DNA from 4 places in the Bradyrhizobium sp. BR14999 genome. Region 1 is predicted to be linked to each of the others. Evidence: predicted binding sites of a transcription regulator. Region 1 holds the regulator's gene; each other region holds the start of a gene.

Region 1 (4,395 bases):
GAATGCGTCGTCGGGATGATCATCCCGCTCGGCTGCTCTTTTGCCTCTGCGCTCGCGCTCGGCTAGAAGGCTTCCTGCCAATTCGTCCGCGAGCAGGAGTTTTCGCCGTGGCTCTCATGCCGGTTTCCGATGCGCTTGCCGCCGTGCTTGCCGGCGCGGAGCCTCTGGCCGAGGAAATGGTTGCTCTCGACGCGGCCTTCCACCGTGTGCTCGCCCGCGACGTGGCGGCGCTGCGCACGCAGCCGCCTGAAGCAATGTCCGCGATGGATGGTTATGCCGTGCGCGCGGCCGACGCGGGGGCGATCGATTCCCAGCTGACGGTGATTGGCGAGGTAGCCGCGGGGCGTCCGTTCGCGGGAACGGTCGGCGCCGGCGAAGCCGTGCGGATCTTCACCGGCGGCGTCGTTCCCAACGGTGCCGACGCCGTCGTGATCCAGGAGGATACGGTCGCGGACGGCAAGCGCATCACGATCAAGGAAGCCGCGATTCCCGGTCGGCACATCCGCCCCGCAGGCGTCGACTTCTCCGAAGGCGACGCGCTCCTGCGCAAGGGAACCCGTCTCACCGAGCGCGATCTCGCGCTCGCCGCCGCCATGAATCACCCCCAGCTTGCCGTCTGCCGCCGTCCGAAGGTCGCGATCCTCGCCACCGGCGACGAGCTGGTGATGCCGGGCACCACGCCCGGCCGCGGCCAGATCGTCTATTCCAACGGCTATGCCCTGCACGCGCTCGCCCGCAGCGAGGGGGCTGACACCATCGACCTCGGCATTGCCGCCGACACGCTGGAGGCCACCACCGCCGGCATCCGCCGCGCCCGCGAGAGCGGCGCCGACATCCTGGTCACGACCGGCGGTGCATCGGTCGGCGACCACGATCTTGTCCAGCAGGCGCTGAGGGACGAAGGTATCTCGATGGCGTTCTGGAAGATTGCGATGCGCCCGGGCAAGCCAATGATGCATGGACGGCTCGGCGCGATGCGCGTGATCGGCCTGCCGGGTAATCCGGTCTCGTCCTATGTGTGCGCCTTCCTGTTCATGGTCCCGCTGATTCGTGCGGTGTCGGGTCGATCCGTGATTCATCACCGCCATGAGCGCGCCGTGCTCGGCCGCGATGTGGGCGCAAACGATATGCGCGCGGATTATCTTCGCGCACGTCTGGAACAGCGCGACGACGGCACGCTGGTGGCCGTTCCCGTCAATCACCAGGATTCCTCGCTGCTTGCGAATCTCGCTGCGGCGCAGGCACTTCTCGTGCGCGCACCGTTCGCGCCGAAAGCCGGAGCCGGCTCGCCTTGCGAGGTGCTGCGCCTGCCCGTCTGAGCGCACCACCACACGTGTTCCGCGAACTTTGTCGCGTTCACGGTAAATTAAGCAGTTGCGGAACACATATCGAACATATAGTGTCCGTTCATGATTTGTTTCGAGGATGTAGCGGTTCGCCGCTCCAATTCAGCGTCTCGGAATCGAACGACATCAACCGGGGGACTTTGGTCGAGATGTTAACGCGCAAACAATACGAGCTTCTGCGGTTCATCAGCGAACGTCTGAAGGAAAGCGGCGTGCCGCCCTCCTTCGACGAGATGAAGGATGCGCTCGACCTGCGCTCGAAATCGGGCATCCATCGCCTGATCACCGCGCTGGAGGAGCGCGGCTTCATCCGCCGCCTGCCCAACCGCGCTCGCGCCATCGAGGTGATCAAGCTGCCTGAGCTCCAGGCCGCCGCCGGCAACCGCCGCGGCTTCACGCCAAGCGTCATCGAGGGCAATCTCGGCAAGGTGCGCGCGAGCTCCAGTCCGCCCGCCGACGAGGGCGAGCGTCCCGTTGCGGTGCCCGTGATGGGTCGCATCGCAGCCGGTACGCCGATCGAAGCGTTGCAGACCCGCAGTCACACCATCAGCGTGCCGCCCGACATGCTCGGCTCGGGCGAACACTATGCGCTCGAAGTGCGCGGCGATTCGATGGTCGAGGCCGGCATCCTCGACGGCGACATGGCGCTGATCCAGCGCAACGAGAGCGCCGATACCGGCGACATCGTGGTGGCGCTGATCGACGACGAGGAAGCGACGCTCAAGCGCTTCCGCCGCCGCGGCGCCTCGATCGCGCTCGAACCCGCCAACGCCGCCTACGAGGTGCGCATCCTGCCGCCGAACCGGGTGAAGATTCAGGGCAAGCTGATCGGGCTGTACCGCAAGTACTGAGACGACCCAGCGGTCATTCGATATCAATGATTCCGATTGGAGCGGACGGATTGTCCGCTCCAGCTGGATAGTCTTTCTGATCTTGGGCAGATTATCTGGCCCCTCTCCCAGCGCTATGTCCTCGACATGCCGCCCGAAGCACTCATCGCTTTGCGGCTCAAGAGATCGAGGAGACAACGATGCGCAAGATCGTTTTGAGCGCGTTCGCCAGTATGCTGATCGCTGCATCGGCAGCGCAAGCATTCGCAGCACAATCGCAGCACCATCCCCGCAAGTCGGCGCACGCAACAACGACCGAGCAATTCCGTAGCGCCCGAAATGCCGTCGCGCGACAGCCACAGCCGAGTTGGCCATATTCCGGATGGTCGGCGCCCGCAGGCCGCTGACGCTCGCATCCGCCAAATGCACTAAAGCGAACTTTGTTCCTATCGGATTCGGGAAAGATAATGTGATCGCATCCTGCTGACGCCAGCCGCAAATTCGCCCACAACCAAGCAGAACGTTACGTGCTTCCACTCTGATAGAGGCTTGCGCCTCCGAAAGAGGCGCGGGTTGCTATCTTCGAATAGGAGCACCCGATGTGTGACTACAGTCTGCATGCCGTTGCATCGCGCCCCGCCGAAGTCGGCGAGACGATCGTGTCGACAACGTTCCGCGGCACCTCGACGCGCGGTTTTGCTTCCGCGGCCGACCCGACCGTGGCCGTCTGCCTGCTGCCGGGAACGGAGCTCGCCTTCGCCGACAACGTCCGTTACGACAATCGTTGGATCTGGACGCGCACGATCAACTCCCGCGTCGGCAAGTTCGGCAAGATCGATCCGCACGTTCCCGATCGCCATCATGACGCGATCGAATTCCCCGACGGCAAATACGTGCTGGTGACGCAGCTCGTCGAAGGCCAGCGCGCAACCGTGCTGCAACTGCCGGTGACGCAGCCGGTCGGCGAGCGCGAGCACAAGCCGCAGATCGATGCCGACAGCCGGCCGACGATCACGCGTCTGCCGATCGGCTGAGCCGTCCCTGGCCACCAGGTCGGGCCAGGATTGAAAATGCCATCGCCGGCCGAGGCCGGCGAGATGGTATGATTTATGTTCTGCGAAAGTCCGGTTGGACCCGGACCAAGTCCTCGCATTTGTTCTTAATCGTCTGGCCTTAATCGTCGGCCTGCAAGTCGGTCTCCGCCGGAGTCGCGTCCCGGTTGCGGGCCGTAGCCGCCTTCGGCGCAAGGCTCCCGTCGAAATCACCCTCGCCGGCGCCGGCCGGGAGCCAAGGGCGGCTTGTGCCTCTCGCTCTCACAGCTTGAACTGCAAAACCGTCACCACGCTGCGTCAACGCCAGCGCGCCTTGACTGGTGAGACGCTGCCGATCGACCACCATCGCCGCACAATCCGGCGGCGCGGGCCGCCGCGTCACCACCAGCGCGGCGCGGCTGCAATCATCAGCCAGCGCGTCGATCCGCAAGGAAAGCGCAACCAGCCGCCCGTCGTCGAGCGGCGTCACGCAGCCCGCCTCGTCACACGACACGCCATCGGCCAGCGAGCTACTCCCGGCGTCGCGCGGATCGGCGTCGGCAGCTAACCACTCCCTAAGCAGAAAGCCGTCCTTGCTCGCCCGGATGACATGCAGGTGCCCGTCCCGGCCGCGCACCGCGACGCTCGCGCCGTCTCCGGCAATCAGGATGTCGGGCTGCCGCACCGACAGCCCCCAGGCAATGGAAGCCAACAACATCAGCGCACCAGACCAGCGCAAGGGTGTGCGCAACAGGCCCATCACGATGATCCCGAGGCTTGCCGCGATCAGCGGCGCGATGCCGAAGGCGGGGATGCGGCCGATTGCGCCCGGCAGTGCCGCCACCCAGCGCGATACCGCGACCATCCAGTCGATCCCGATCCCCATCAGCCACCAGAACACGCCGTCGAGCCCGAAGGGAGCCGCGAGCAGTCCGAGCAGGCCCGCCGGCATCACCAGTGCCGAAACCACCGGCATCGCGCCGAGATTGGCGAGCACACCGTACGGCGTGACGCGGTGGAAGTGGAAGGCGGCGTAGGGCGTGGTCGCAAGCCCCGCGATCAGCGAGGCCAGGAACAGCATCGCGATCTCGCGGCCGCCCCATAGCGCGATGCGCGCGGTCGCCGAATGGTCCGGCGAGGCAAACAGGTTCGGCATGCCGATCTGCACCAGCGCGACCAGCCCGAGCG
Region 2 (4,395 bases), 980 kb from region 1:
ACGCGTTACACCGGCGCAACCAACAAGCGGCTCCGCGTATCCCAGCGCCACAATCGTTCATTGGTGAGAAGCGTACCGCCCCACCAGCGCCGAATCGGATTGTGACGGCGGAAATCCTCCCGGCCTTCAAGCACGGCTTGGCCGAACTCCGTCAGCGACAGCCGGCTCCGGCGAAAGGCGGCGTTGCGGCTTCTCGCATTGTCCGGATCGAGTGTCGCCAGCTTGCCATCCAGCCCAGTGACCGCGGGTGCCGGGCCGAATGCGAGCCCTTCGAGCAATGGGCCCAACTCCCACTGATCGAACACGCGTGTCCCCAGCGCGCCCGGCCGAAACAGCTCATCGGTCCGATTGTGTCCTGCCGCGATGCGTTCGAGAAGCCGCGCTTCCGTCGCTCCCAGCCCCGTCGTCGGCGCCGGCAGTTCTGCCAGCAATGCTTCCAGGGCCGGCTTCAGGAAGGGCAGCCTAGGCAAATCCCTCCCCAGTAGCCCGAAGCAAAGTTCAGGCGTCGGCGCCCGATAGGCCTCCCAGGCCATATTGGCTATCTCGAAGTCGCCGTCCGCGACCTCCGATTCCAGCACCGTACGATCGCGAAGCTGCGGGCCGTCCGCTTCGCGTAAATCGAAATTGACACGTCGCAATCTCAGACGATCGGTGATCGATGGATGGGACCGCAAATAGTCGAGGATCCAGATCAATTGCAATTGACTGTTAGGCTCAGGGTCGAACCACAGCTCGATAAGATCGACGCCATAGGTCTCGCAAAACCAAACCAGGCCAGTCTCCTTGTGCGCGAGACCGGTCTGAGGCAACCGGCCCACAAGATCGGACCACCGCACCTCCGGATCCCCCCTGTAATAGCCGCCCGTGAGGTAATCCTCGAGGTGATGCGACGTAGGCAGAGGCCCCCAAACGAACCGAAAGATCAAGGGGACGACCATGTCAGCACGACCGGCATAGGTGAGACCAACGCCGGACGAACTGGTCAAGATCACACGCTTCATAGCCCCGGCGCCCCACCCCACCCCAAAACGAAACGGGCACCGAAGACGTCGGCAACTCAACGTCCTCAGCGCCCGCTCCTCGCGAAAACTCTACTGCTTTAAGGCTTACTCCGCCGGCTCCTCGCCGTCGGCGTCGCGCTCCGGTGTGCCGGCGAGAATCTGCTCGGCGATCAGGCCGGAGTTCTGGCGGATCGAGGTCTCGATCTTGGCGGTGATGTCGGGGTTGGCCTTCAGGAAGGCTTTCGAGTTCTCGCGGCCCTGGCCGAGGCGCTGGCTGTCATAGGAGAACCAGGCGCCGGACTTCTCGACGATGCCGGCCTTGACGCCGAGATCGAGGATCTCGCCCATCTTGGAGACGCCCTCGCCATACATGATATCGAACTCGACCTGCTTGAAGGGCGGCGCCAGCTTGTTCTTCACCACCTTCACGCGCGTAGTGTTGCCGACGACCTCGTCGCGCTCTTTGATCGCGCCGATGCGGCGGATGTCGAGGCGGACGGAGGCGTAGAATTTCAGCGCGTTGCCGCCGGTGGTGGTCTCGGGCGAGCCGTACATCACACCGATCTTCATGCGGATCTGGTTGATGAAGATCACCATGGTGTTGGACTTGTTGATGGAGGCCGTGAGCTTGCGCAGCGCCTGGCTCATCAGACGGGCTTGCAGACCCGGCAGCGCATCGCCCATCTCGCCCTCGAGCTCGGCCTTCGGCACCAGCGCCGCAACCGAATCGACCACCAGCACGTCCACCGCGCCGGAGCGCACCAAGGTGTCGCAAATCTCCAGCGCCTGCTCGCCGGTGTCGGGCTGCGAGATCAGCAGCTCGTCGATGTTGACGCCGAGCTTGCGGGCATAGACCGGGTCGAGCGCGTGCTCGGCGTCAATGAAGGCGCAGATGCCGCCCTTCTTCTGCGCTTCCGCCACCGTATGCAGCGCCAGCGTGGTCTTGCCCGACGATTCCGGCCCGTAGATCTCGACGATGCGTCCCTTGGGCAGGCCGCCGATGCCGAGCGCGATATCGAGCCCGAGCGAGCCGGAGGACACCGCCTCGATGTCCATGGAGCGGTCGCTCTTGCCGAGCTTCATCACCGATCCCTTGCCGAACTGGCGCTCGATCTGAGAGAGCGCGGCAGCCAGGGCTTTACTCTTGTCCATGGAAGATCCTTCGACGATACGCAGGGCAGTGGCGGACATTGGGTCGTGCTCCTTATGGCGAGGATTCGCTAGGGGGACAAACGATTGAGAGGGCGGGCCGGCGATAAAAGTAATGTACCCTATTTGTTCTAGGTTCGCAATATGTTCTTTGCGGCTGTCCCAATCCCCTGCTCGTGCCTGAATCGAAAAGGGGCCGCCCTTCAGCGACCCCTTTGCCGGTTGCAATCTCGTTTCGGGATGAAATTCCAGCCCCGGCGGGAGGCACCGTACCGGTGTCCAGATGCCAAGTGGATTCCGGGCAACTACTGTTCGTAGCACTGTCCTAATTTGCGTTTCGCTGGATCTCTTGCGCTTGAATGCTACGCTATGTAACGCTAATATATGTAGCGTTATCTTTCGGACCCTTGAATTCAGGAGGCGTGATGAAATCGGTTCTCAAGATCGTTGTAGCGCTGGCCATCTTCGTCGGCTCGGCCTCGACGCAAGCGCAGACATCGAACACTCCGATCTCATCGGGCGCTCCGAAAGTCGGTGCAAAAATTACGAAGAAATCGCAATTGCACGACGGCTGCCACAGCCGGCGCGCGCAGATGCTTGGTAAGCCCTGCCACTAAAGCGCGATGACGAAGAATCGTCATCGCGCTTTAGTCTATTGTTTGAGCATGATCTCCGCGCAAACGCGTTCGGCGTTTGTCGCGAGGAAAAACCGCTGCACACTTTGCGCTAATGGGATCCTCGTCCGAAACTGACGCGCATCAAAGACGCGCGGGCCTTGGCGCCGTCATAAATCCTTAATCCTGAGGCACCGAACCTTTTCGCGGTCTGTGGCCTTCTTCGGGATGGGACCGCAACTCTGGGGACCCCTGTCATGACTGAAGACACACACCACGGCGCCATCAGGCGCAACCACCTCCTGGAGGCCGCGCAGGAGGAGATGATCAAGTTCGAGCGCAAGGAGAACGAGTTTCGCAAGAAGGACCGTGACGAGCGCGCCGCCGAGCTGCGGTTGCCTCTCGGCGAGATCAAGGTTCACTAAGGCCCACGACGGCGAGCGGCAGCGCCTGGGCACGCGTTGCAGAACCTGACCGCCGCGAGCGGCTGCCGTTGACCTCGCGGGAATCCAGCATCGCGCGCCGGGATGCGCTTGGCTGAGCATCCCGCGTGGTTATGGTATCCAAATACTTCCAGTAAGCCATTGATGGAAAGACGAAATCACCCCACAGCCTACTGTGCATGGGGTTGTTTTCCACCTTTTTGAAAGATTGGTGCCCATTCACCATCGACGAAGCGCGCCGGCGCGGACCCCGGCCGCCTCCCCATACCTGCGCTGACGCCTTGCTACAGCAACGCCAGCAGCACGAGGCCGATCACCAGCACGACGAAGCCAGCCGCCGTCGCGGCGGCGAAAGACCGCTCTACGTTATCCATGATGCCACCCCGTTGCCGCCGCGCCACGTTTCCCCCATGGCTGCGCCGGACGGTGTGGAATCTTGCCGACCCGTGTGTCGCCAGTTGTGCGGACGGATGTCGAAATTGGGACGGGCGCGAGGCCAGTCTGCGGCCCGCGCGATCGCGGCTTCCCCACTGACACCGTCAGGCGCGTGTAAGCCTGATCGCCTAGTCTCGACGTGCCCGGTGGACCAACACCGGGTCTCCATACCCAGCCGACGACCCCGCTCCCCGCGAGCGGGGTTTTCTGTTTGCGGGCATGGACGAAAGCGGCGCGACGAACGTGACGCCGGCCCCCGCTCCGCTTTGGCCGCCTGTCAGGCTGACGTAAGTCGAACCAGTTAGGGTCTCTTGGCTATGGTGTTGCAGCCCAGCACCTCAGCCTCCAACAACTCTTTGCCCCGCTTGGCTCTCCCCAGGCGGGGTTTTTTCATGGCTGCTTGCTGGTTCGCAGCTTCCCGCTCCTCCCGCGTCAGCCGCAGCGAGACGGCGCGGATCGCGGGCGCAGCCAGCAGCACGATCGGCAGCATCGCGGCCCATGCGATCAGCCACGACACCATCCAGTGCCCGAGGAAGACCCTCGCGCTGCCTGCGGGAAGGCTGGCGATGCCTGCCGCGATCAGCGAGGTCAGTCCGGACTGGATGATACCGAAGACGAAATGAGAATAGCGGCGGGGAATGCCGAGCATGAGGCGCCCATGGTTGCTTGCCGTCATCGGGCCAAGCAAGGCCCATGCCGTCGCGCGCGGATTGCTCCGTGGTTCTCCGACCATGAACAGAGTTCCGGGGCGGC
Region 3 (4,395 bases), 3.3 Mb from region 1:
GCCAGTTCGCAATTACGGGCGTGTCAAACGGCTATAGCGCCAGCGTTGTCCGCGCAGGCGTGAACTATCACTTCTGATAGCTGAAGAAGAAAATACCGGACCAACCTCCCGGCCGCTCGCGGCCGGGATTTTTTTAAGCCAGGCTCGCTAGGAGAGGATGACCAAATTGACCGCCTTCGGTCCCTTCCCCTTCTTGTCCGGTTCGACTTCGAAAGTAATACGCTGTCCTTCGGCAAGGTCCTTCAGTCCCGCCCGCTCCACCGCGGTGATGTGAACGAAGACGTCGCGGCCGCCGTCGTCGGGCTTGATGAAGCCGTAGCCGCGCTCACCGTTGAAGAACTTGACCGTTCCCGTCATGGCCATCGGGAAACTCCCCCTCATTGCTCCTCCGCCGCGACGCAAACTCACGTCACGACATGACCGGACCTTACGAAGCCCGGGAGCTGGCCATCCTTGGGCGGACCTCATCGGCCCGGCCGGATCTTTCTTAGGCCTTCACTCCGCCGCAACCATTCGCGGAAGCGGAACGTAAAGCCAGTCACGGCAACAGCATAATACGGTTCTTCGCAGATTGACTACCGCTCCTGCATATTTTTCCCAAGAATGCCGGAGTGTTACGGCCTCGGCACCTCCAATCGGAATCTGGCAGCGCCGCCCTGGCCGAGCGGCATTTCGAGCTCCGGCAGGATCGTCTTGAGCTCGCCGTGCAGCGTGTAGGGCGGGTTGACGATCAGAAGACCGGCGGAAGTGAGGGCGGCACCATCGAGCTGCGGCGCCACGCTGAATTCGAGGCGCAGGCATTTTCCGGGCGGCTTTGCTGCGGCTGCGAGCCGCGCCACCGTTTGCGCCAGCGTGTCCGTGGCGCGCCGGTTCTTGGCCGGATACCAGATTACGTAGATACCGGTCGGCCATTTCGCGAAAGCCGTTGCGAAGGCCTCGCCGAGCCGCTCGAATTCGTCCTTGGCCTCGAACGGCGGGTCGATCAGCACGAGGCCGCGCCGCTCCTTCGGTGGCACGAAGGCCGGCAGTGCCATCCAGCCGTCGAGATCGACCACGCGCGCCTGTTCGTCGCGGCGCAGCACGTCGATCAGCGCCTTGCGTGCCTTCGGCTCGAGCTCACAGGCGACGAGGCGGTCCTGCGGCCTGAGCAGGCCGCGCGCGATCAGCGGCGAGCCCGGATAGGCCTTGAGCTCTCCCTTCGGATTGAAGGCGCGGACGATGTCGAGATAGGGTTTGGTCAGCGCCGCGGTCTCGTTCGACAGGCGCGCCTGCATCAGCCGTGCAATGCCGGTCAGCCACTCGCCGCCGCGGCGTGCCTCGTCGCTGCCGAGGTCGTAGAGACCGGCGCCGGCATGGGTGTCGATGACGCGGAACGCCGCCGGCTTGTCCTGCAAATAAGTGAGGATGCGCGCCAGCACGATGTGCTTGATGACATCGGCGAAGTTGCCGGCGTGGAAGGCGTGGCGGTAGTTCATGGGACCAGACTATGTTGTCTCGCGCGATCCCAACCCCTTGTCATTGCGAGCGCAGCGAAGCAATCCAGAATCTTACCGCGGAGGCAGTTTGGATTGCTTCGTCGCCAGCGCAAAATTGCTTCGCAATTTTGTCGCGGGCTCCTCGCAATGACCGGAACTATCCACCCCTGATCGGCGGCATCGTCACCTGGTCGCGGCGGCAGGCGCGGCGTTCGATCTCGTCGCAGGCGCGGAATTGCAGGTCCTTGCTGAGGCAGATGCGGACCTCGGAGAGCCGGGTCCGGTTGCAGGTGACCGAGATGGCGGCATCGCTGAGGCCGGGATTGGCCTTGATGAAGGCGTCCTCGATCTCCGCCGGCGCCACGGTCTTGGCCTGCGACAGATCGAGATATTCTGCCGGGATCTTGATCGCGGCGCGCGCCTTGCGGATCGTCTCGAAATAGCTGCGGCCCTCGAGCCCGGAGCAGGTGCCGTGCTTGTCCCATTCGTTGAAGATCAGGCCCGGCGCCGGCATCAGGTCGAGCATCGAAGAGACGATGCTGCGGTTCAGCCGCGGTGCCGGCCGCTGGCAATATTCGGGGAAGCCGCTCTCATATTGCGGCCACAGCCCATGCACCACGAAGGCGTAAGGGCGTCCGCTGCACTGCATCTGTGAGCGGCCGCCGCGCTCGGCCGCTTCCTCGCAGAAGGAGGGCGACCATGATAGCGACAGCACATAGAAATCGAACTCGCCCGGCGCGTTCTGCCGCTTGTCCTGGGCCTTTGCGCCGCTGGCGAACGAGGCCAGCCCCGCGGCAAGGATCAGGGAAAGCGTCAGCGAGATCACCAGGCGGGAGAACGAATGCAATCTGGAATGAAACATGGCGACGCCCCTCAACTAGACTGTGCAAGGAAGCCTAGCAGGCGATAAGAACATTTCAAGAACAAAATTCAGGCGACCGCCATTCAGCCGCCAGATCGACCCGAATCAGGGCTTTGCGGCGCGGCAGGCCGGATTATAGGCCCAGTTGCGGTCGACGCCGACGACGCACCATTCGACGCCATTGCCGTAGCCGGCGAAGCCGCCATCCTCGATGATCGAGAAATGCACCTTGCGCACCTTGCCGTCATTGAGCAGGGCATCGCCGGTGCAATAGCGGCGCGGAATGTTATCGGACTGCCAGGGACGGAACGCGATTTCGCGGACGGCGGAGAAGCCGGTGATTTTCAGCGAGGAATTCCAGAACGAGCTTTCTTTTTCCCAGAACTGGTTGGCGATCGTCGGCAGCGCCTTGTCGCAATCGGCGACGGCGCCGTCGTAGCGCGGTCCGCTCAGCCAGAAATTCAGCTCCAGCGGATTGGCGGCCCTGGCCTCACCGAGCGATAGCGCCCCGAACATGAGGCCGAGCACGGCGGCAAAGCGGAGCGATTTCGGGGAGGGGGCGCGCATGGTCAATCCGGACAGCTAAAGTCTTGCGAAGGTCGGACGGTGCCGCGAAGGCCGGGAGAGGTCAAGTGCAGCGCGGCAACACTTCGCCAGGAGTTGACCATATCGTCGCAGCCGGCAGGGCTTCCGTTCTTTTCACTTCCAGTCCGGCACCGTAAACTGAGGGCAGCCAATTGGAGTGACGGGAATGCGAATCATTGCGGCCGCGGGCCTTCTTGCCTTGGGTATGATGGCGAGCCAGTCGGCGCGCGCCGATATCCTTCCAGTGCCGCCGTTCAAGGGCAACGACACCGGCGGCATCATCGCCTATTCGATGGCGACCCAGGCCGATGCGCGACAGGTCGCGGTCGATCATTGCGCGCGCTACGGCAAGGTCGTCAAATTCCTCGCGGTGCAGGCCTATGAGGGCGGCTACATCTCGTTCTCCTGCCGCTGGGTGCCCTATGGCGCCGCCGAGCGGCCGATCCGCACTCTCTACTGAGGCGTTGTCGTAACGCCCAAAGCTCTCAAGCCGGGAGTCTTCCACATGACGCGCAAACTCGCTTTGCTCGGCTCGGTCGCTTGTCTCGTGCTGTCGGCAGGCGCAGCCGGCGCCGACGATCTGCCGATGCGCAAGGCCGGGCTATGGGAAATGAAGCTGGTCACGACCGGCTCGCCCGTGCCCGAGATGACGATGCAGCACTGCACTGACGAGACCGTCGACAAGGAGATGAGCAACAACGTCTCCCCGATGGCAAAGCAGATCTGCGCCAAGCAGGAGATCAAGAAGACCGCGACCGGCTATGTCAGCGATTCCGAGTGCAGCGTCGCCGGCGTCAGCACGACCTCGCATGCCGAGATATCAGGCGATTTCAATTCGGCCTACACCGTGAAGACCTCTTCGCATGCGCAAGGCGGCGTCGCCGGCGCGGCCGGCCGCGATAGCACCATGACGCTCCAAGCCAAATGGTTAGGGGCCTGCAAGCCGGACCAGAAGCCCGGCGACATCGTGATGCCAGGCGGCTTCAAGATGAACGTGCGCGATGTCGATAAGCTGAAGGCGCTGCTGCCGAAGTAGACGCACTCACCGCGCAACCGGTGCGCTCCCTCGCCCCGTTCTTACGGGGAGAGGGTTGGGGTGAGGGGCCTCTCTCCGCGAACGAGATTTTTGTGAGACCTGTACCCCCTCACCCGAATTCGATCTGCGATCGAATTCGACCTCTCCCCGCAAGCGGGGAGAGGTGAAGAAGCCGCCTACACCGGAATCCGCACGCTTGCCCTCAATCCTCCCATCGGACTGTCGCCGAGAGTGATGTCGCCGCCATGGGAGCGGGCGATGTCGCGGGCGATCGCGAGGCCAAGGCCGGTGCCGCCTTCGTCCTGGTTGCGGGCGTTATCCAGCCGCAGGAACGGCTTGAACACCTCTTCGCGCAAATGCGCGGGAATGCCGGGCCCGTCGTCGTCGACAGTGACGATGAGATAACGGTGATCGCGCTGGCCGGTGATGGCGATGGC
Region 4 (4,395 bases), 3.4 Mb from region 1:
GTGCCGCTGGCCAGCCTGGCCGCACTACAAGCGCGGCCCGTTGACGGAGGCCTCGAGCTTCACCTGTGCGCCCTAAAGGGAGGAGGCCGGCTGGCCTTCGCGACTAACTTCATCCCGCTGCCATCTCCTGCGCGCCGCCGAGCAGGCGCGCATTGAGGCGGCCGCCGGAGAACAGCATGTCATCGAGGGCCTCGTCGATATCGGCTGACGTTACGGAGTTGCCGCCATCGCGAGCGAGGCTGGCCTGCGCCAGCCGTCGCATCAGTTCCTTGATGAACGCGCAGCTCGTGCCCTCGCTGCGTCGGGCGGCCTCCGCGACGACCGCATCATTGAGCGGCAGTCCTTTGCCATAGAGCCGAGCCAGCTTGTTGCGGCCGGTCTCGTCAGGCAGGGGCACTTCGATCGCCTGGTCGATGCGACCGGGGCGACCGGCGAGCGCACTTTCGAGGTCCTCCGGCCGATTGGTGGTCAGGATGAACAGGATGTCTGCGTCCTCCTTCAGCCCGTCCATCTCGTTGAGCAATTTGTTCAACATGGACTCCTCACACGGCCCCATGTCGTCGCGGTCGCGGGCAATGAGATCGACGTCCTCGATCACGACCATCGACGGCTGAAGCAGCCGTGCCAGGCTCATATAGGCACCGAGAAGGCCGATTTGCTCGGCGGTGATGATCAGCGTCGTATGCCCGGCAAATGTGTTGCGAGATAGCGGATCGTGTGGGTCTTGCCCGTGCCGGGCGGCCCGTACAAAAGGATGCCCTTGCGTGTCGACTGGCCAAGCCGGCGCAACTGATCGCGCGTGCCGACGAAATTCAGCACGTTGCGATCGAGCAGCCGCAAGGTCCGCTCCGGGAGGATCACCTCGTTCCGCGACACCGGCGGCAACCGATGCACGGTGATGCCGCGCGAGTATCCGCGATAGTCAGAGTCGGCATCAAGCGAGAGGATTTTTCCGCGATAGGTGCGCGCGGCTTGCACGGCCTGTTCCAATTCGCCGAAGCATTGCTGGACGAGGACTGCGCCTGCGGTGCCCGCAGGCACAACGATTTCTAGTCGAATCCCCGGCTCGCGGCTGTATTCGCGGTGCGCGCAGAGCAATACCGCGTAGCGAAGACCATCCTGCTCGCACAGCCACAGACCGTTATCGAGGCACTTGACCGGGCTCTTCTCGCCGACATCGAGGTCAGAATATTGCAGCGGTGCAATCGCGAGCGCGTTGCGGCCTTCCCGAAGGAGCCGTGAAATCGACAGCGTTTCGTAGCGCTGTTCCTCGTTCAGCCCGAAAAGCCGGATCGCCTTGCCGAACAGGCGGTCGATCGCGGCCTGGAGATCTACCCGCATATGGCCGGGAAACTGACGGATCGTGGTCACGAGCTTGCTGCGTGGGACGCCGGTGAAGTGCCAGTCCAGCACCTCGCAGGCGTGTTCGAGCTCCTTTTCCGGTTCTTGCGGCGCATTCACGGTGTCTGCGGCGCGCATGCAGTCGTTGCATAGCCACACGGTACGGCTGCCGATGCGAACATCCGTCTGCCCTTTCGGCTTGCCGCAGAGCTCACAGGGAGTCCTGATCTCTTCCAGCGTGATCTTCAGGGGATGCTGGCCCAGCCAAATATATTGACTGGCCGACTTGAAAAGCGCCTCTGCGACGGATTGCGGGTAGGGACCGCAGGCGGCTTTCTCCTCGCGCTCGATCCGCATCATCAGAGCGGCTGCTTCGCGGTCCGACTTGCCAAAAACCTGGCGGAGCAGCCCGATGACGAACTCGTCCGGCGTGTCGTCATCGTTGTAAATCACGAGCTGAGCCGGCTCACGCTCGCCGCGCACATCGTCCGTCATGAAATAACTCCGCCACAACCAAAACTAGAACAGAACAAATAAGGAACATAAAAAGAGCCGGCGGTCAAGCGTGTGGCGCTTAGCAAGCTCTTTTGACAATCCCACCAACCCCGAATATATATTTCGCATGCGAACTAAAGTACCCCACCATCGGCTGATCTACCTGCTGAGCGTCGCGCAACGCCGGTTGCAGCGCTGGATGGCGGCTCGGCCCGAGAGCGAGGTGACGCCGGCGCAGGCCGGGCTGCTCTTCATCCTCGGCCGACAGGACGGCGTGCTGATGGGCGAGGCGGGCGCGGCGCTCGATCTTGGCCCGGCCGGCATTTCCGGCCTCGTCGACCGCACCGCGGCCGCCAAACTGATCGAGCGGCGAGCCGACCGCGAGGACGGCCGCGCCTGGCGGATCTGGCTGACGCCGAAGGGGCGCACCGCGCTGGCGCAGGCGAAAGCAGGCGCGGCGGAGGTCAACGCGGCGCTGACGGAAGGATTTACGGTTGCTGAGATCGACATCGTCGCGCGCTGGCTGACGAGCATTCAGGACAAGTTTCCAAGAGGAGTAGAGGAATGACCGAGCACGTCCGGATCGAGAGCAATGGCGGAATTCTCACGCTGACATTGGCGCGCCCCGACAAGAAGAACGCGCTCACGGACGCGATGTACGGCAAGCTCGCCGACAGCATCGAATCCGCCGAGTTCGATCCGTCGGCCCGCGTGATCCTGATCCGCGGCGAGGGCGACATGTTCACTGCCGGCAACGATGTCGGCGAATTCGCGGCGGTTGCTGCGGGCAAATCGGAAGGCAGCCGCAACGTCGTGCGCTTCATCCAGTCGCTGGCACGATGCACCCGGCCGCTGGTTGCGGCCGTGCAGGGCCGCGCCGTCGGTGTCGGCACCACGATGCTGTTGCATTGCGATCTCGTCGTGCTCGCCGACAATGCGCAATTGTCGACGCCGTTCGTCGGCCTGGCGCTGGTACCGGAAGCCGCCTCCAGCCTGTTGATGCCGGCGCGCATCGGCTATGCCCGGGCCTACGAGATGTTTGCGCTTGGCGAGACGGTGCCGGCGCAGGCCGCGCTGGAATGGGGCCTCGCCAACTGGGTGGTGCCGCTCGACCGGCTCGATACCGAGGCGCTCGCACTCGCCCAGCGTCTGGCCCGCCAGCCGGCCGGCGCGCTCATCGCCACCAAGCGGCTGATGCGCAATGGCGAGGCGCTGGTCGCGCAGATGAACGCGGAGGGCGAGCAGTTCGCGCAGCGCCTGCGCACCGCCGAAGCGCGCGAGGCATTCACCGCCTTTGCGGAGCGCCGTCCGCCTGATTTCACCAAGGTTGGGTGAAGGAACGCGGCCCTACCGGCAGGCACAACCGCGGGTATTTGATTAAAGCCTTAACCAAACCTTGGCATGTCGCGATGCAAGGTGGCCTATTCGTGACGAGTAGGCCCCGGCCCATGGCAATGTTTAAGAAATCGGTAAGCACGCTTCTCCTGGTGTTGATGGCGCTGCTGGCGGTTGGTGCGCTGACCAGCACGGCGATCCAGATGTTCGGCGCCTTCGGCCGCTACAGCGACAGTTTGGAAACCGAACGGCTCGCGAACGCCGACAAGGCGATCTTCCATGGCGTGCTGTCCTTGCGCAACAATCGCGGCGATGCTCAGAGCGCGCTGCTCGGCGAGGACGATCCGCGCGCCAAGCTGGGCGCCGCCGAGAAGGCAGAGCAGGCCGGCTTTGACGCCATCATGGCCGCGCTCTCCACCGTCGAATTCGCCCGCCGGGACGAGCTTGCGAGCACGTTGAAGCAGCGTTGGAGCGAGGCCGCGCCGAAATTCCAGCTGTTCTACGACGAGGCCAAGCTGCCGCGCGGCGAGCGCAAGGTGGAGCGCACCGCCGCCTGGTACGATGCCGTCACCAGGGTGATCGAGACCGCCAATCTCGCGTCCACCGCCGTGTCGAACCGCGCGTGGATGAACGATCCTTTCATCGCCCGCATGATCCAGGCCCGCCGCCTCGCCTGGCAGGTGCGCGACCGCTACGGCATCCAGTGCTCGACCCTGCGCCCGAACGTCAACAGCTCCAAGCCGCTGGACGAGACCCAGAAGCAGACCGTGGCCGGCTGGAACGGCATCGTCACAGCCGGCTGGACCGGCATGGAGGAGCTGCTGGCCGCGCCTGATGTGACCGCGGACCTCGCCAATGCGGCCAAGGAGGCGCGGGCCAAGACCAACGGTGTCCTCAAGCAGATCGGCGAGCTGACCAAAAGCTTCGACGGCAGCGGCCGTCCCGCGATGCCCGCCGCTGAATGGAACGCGCTTTGCCAGTCGCCGTTCGCGACCATCGTCGCCATCGCCAACAAGGCCCTCGACCAGTCGATCGCACGCGCGGAGACGGTTCAGCAGAAAGCCCTCACCAATCTGATCGTGCAGTCGCTCACGTTCCTGCTGGCGCTGGCCGTGACCCTGGCCGGCGTGTTCGTGGTGCGCAATCGCCTCATGCGCCCGGTGCGCGCCATTCTCGATGCCATAGCCCGCATCAGCGCGCGCGACTATGCGACTCCGGTGCCGC

The links. Region 1 encodes LexA, which represses DNA repair genes until DNA is damaged. Its sites were predicted from a motif close to TGTTCNNNNTGTGTTCNG; they were not measured.
Region 2: a site for LexA is predicted at 2,267-2,284, ahead of recA (recombinase RecA). Genes of this name have one in related genera too.
Region 3: a site for LexA is predicted at 2,384-2,401, ahead of ACR9YP_RS39275 (ribonuclease T2 family protein). Genes of this name have one in related genera too.
Region 4: a site for LexA is predicted at 1,867-1,884, ahead of ACR9YP_RS07885 (ATP-dependent Clp protease adaptor ClpS). Genes of this name have one in related genera too.

What each region holds. Positions count from the first base shown of each region.
Region 1 covers NZ_CM148536.1:5,141,947-5,146,341, reverse strand. Annotated here, with positions in the region: gene ACR9YP_RS23995 (molybdopterin molybdotransferase MoeA) at 108-1,319, shown strand; gene lexA (transcriptional repressor LexA) at 1,496-2,197, shown strand; gene ACR9YP_RS23985 (hypothetical protein) at 2,776-3,210, shown strand; gene ACR9YP_RS23980 (ComEC/Rec2 family competence protein) at 3,350-4,395, opposite strand, start outside.
Region 2 covers NZ_CM148536.1:4,158,026-4,162,420, reverse strand. Annotated here, with positions in the region: gene ACR9YP_RS19080 (hypothetical protein) at 6-1,001, opposite strand; gene recA (recombinase RecA) at 1,107-2,192, opposite strand; gene ACR9YP_RS19070 (hypothetical protein) at 2,576-2,767, shown strand; gene ACR9YP_RS19065 (hypothetical protein) at 3,022-3,189, shown strand; partial or broken gene ACR9YP_RS19060 (DUF2798 domain-containing protein) at 4,064-4,291, opposite strand.
Region 3 covers NZ_CM148536.1:8,420,358-8,424,752, reverse strand. Annotated here, with positions in the region: gene ACR9YP_RS39290 (outer membrane protein) at 1-77, shown strand, start outside; gene ACR9YP_RS39285 (cold-shock protein) at 148-363, opposite strand; gene ACR9YP_RS39280 (23S rRNA (adenine(2030)-N(6))-methyltransferase RlmJ) at 615-1,475, opposite strand; gene ACR9YP_RS39275 (ribonuclease T2 family protein) at 1,633-2,337, opposite strand; gene ACR9YP_RS39270 (hypothetical protein) at 2,443-2,904, opposite strand; gene ACR9YP_RS39265 (hypothetical protein) at 3,089-3,382, shown strand; gene ACR9YP_RS39260 (DUF3617 domain-containing protein) at 3,428-3,958, shown strand; gene ACR9YP_RS39255 (ATP-binding protein) at 4,135-4,395, opposite strand, start outside.
Region 4 covers NZ_CM148536.1:1,709,220-1,713,614, forward strand. Annotated here, with positions in the region: gene ACR9YP_RS07875 (tannase/feruloyl esterase family alpha/beta hydrolase) at 1-76, shown strand, start outside; gene ACR9YP_RS07880 (AAA family ATPase) at 110-634, opposite strand; gene ACR9YP_RS07885 (ATP-dependent Clp protease adaptor ClpS) at 673-1,824, opposite strand; gene ACR9YP_RS07890 (MarR family winged helix-turn-helix transcriptional regulator) at 1,964-2,404, shown strand; gene ACR9YP_RS07895 (enoyl-CoA hydratase) at 2,401-3,171, shown strand; gene ACR9YP_RS07900 (methyl-accepting chemotaxis protein) at 3,285-4,395, shown strand, end outside.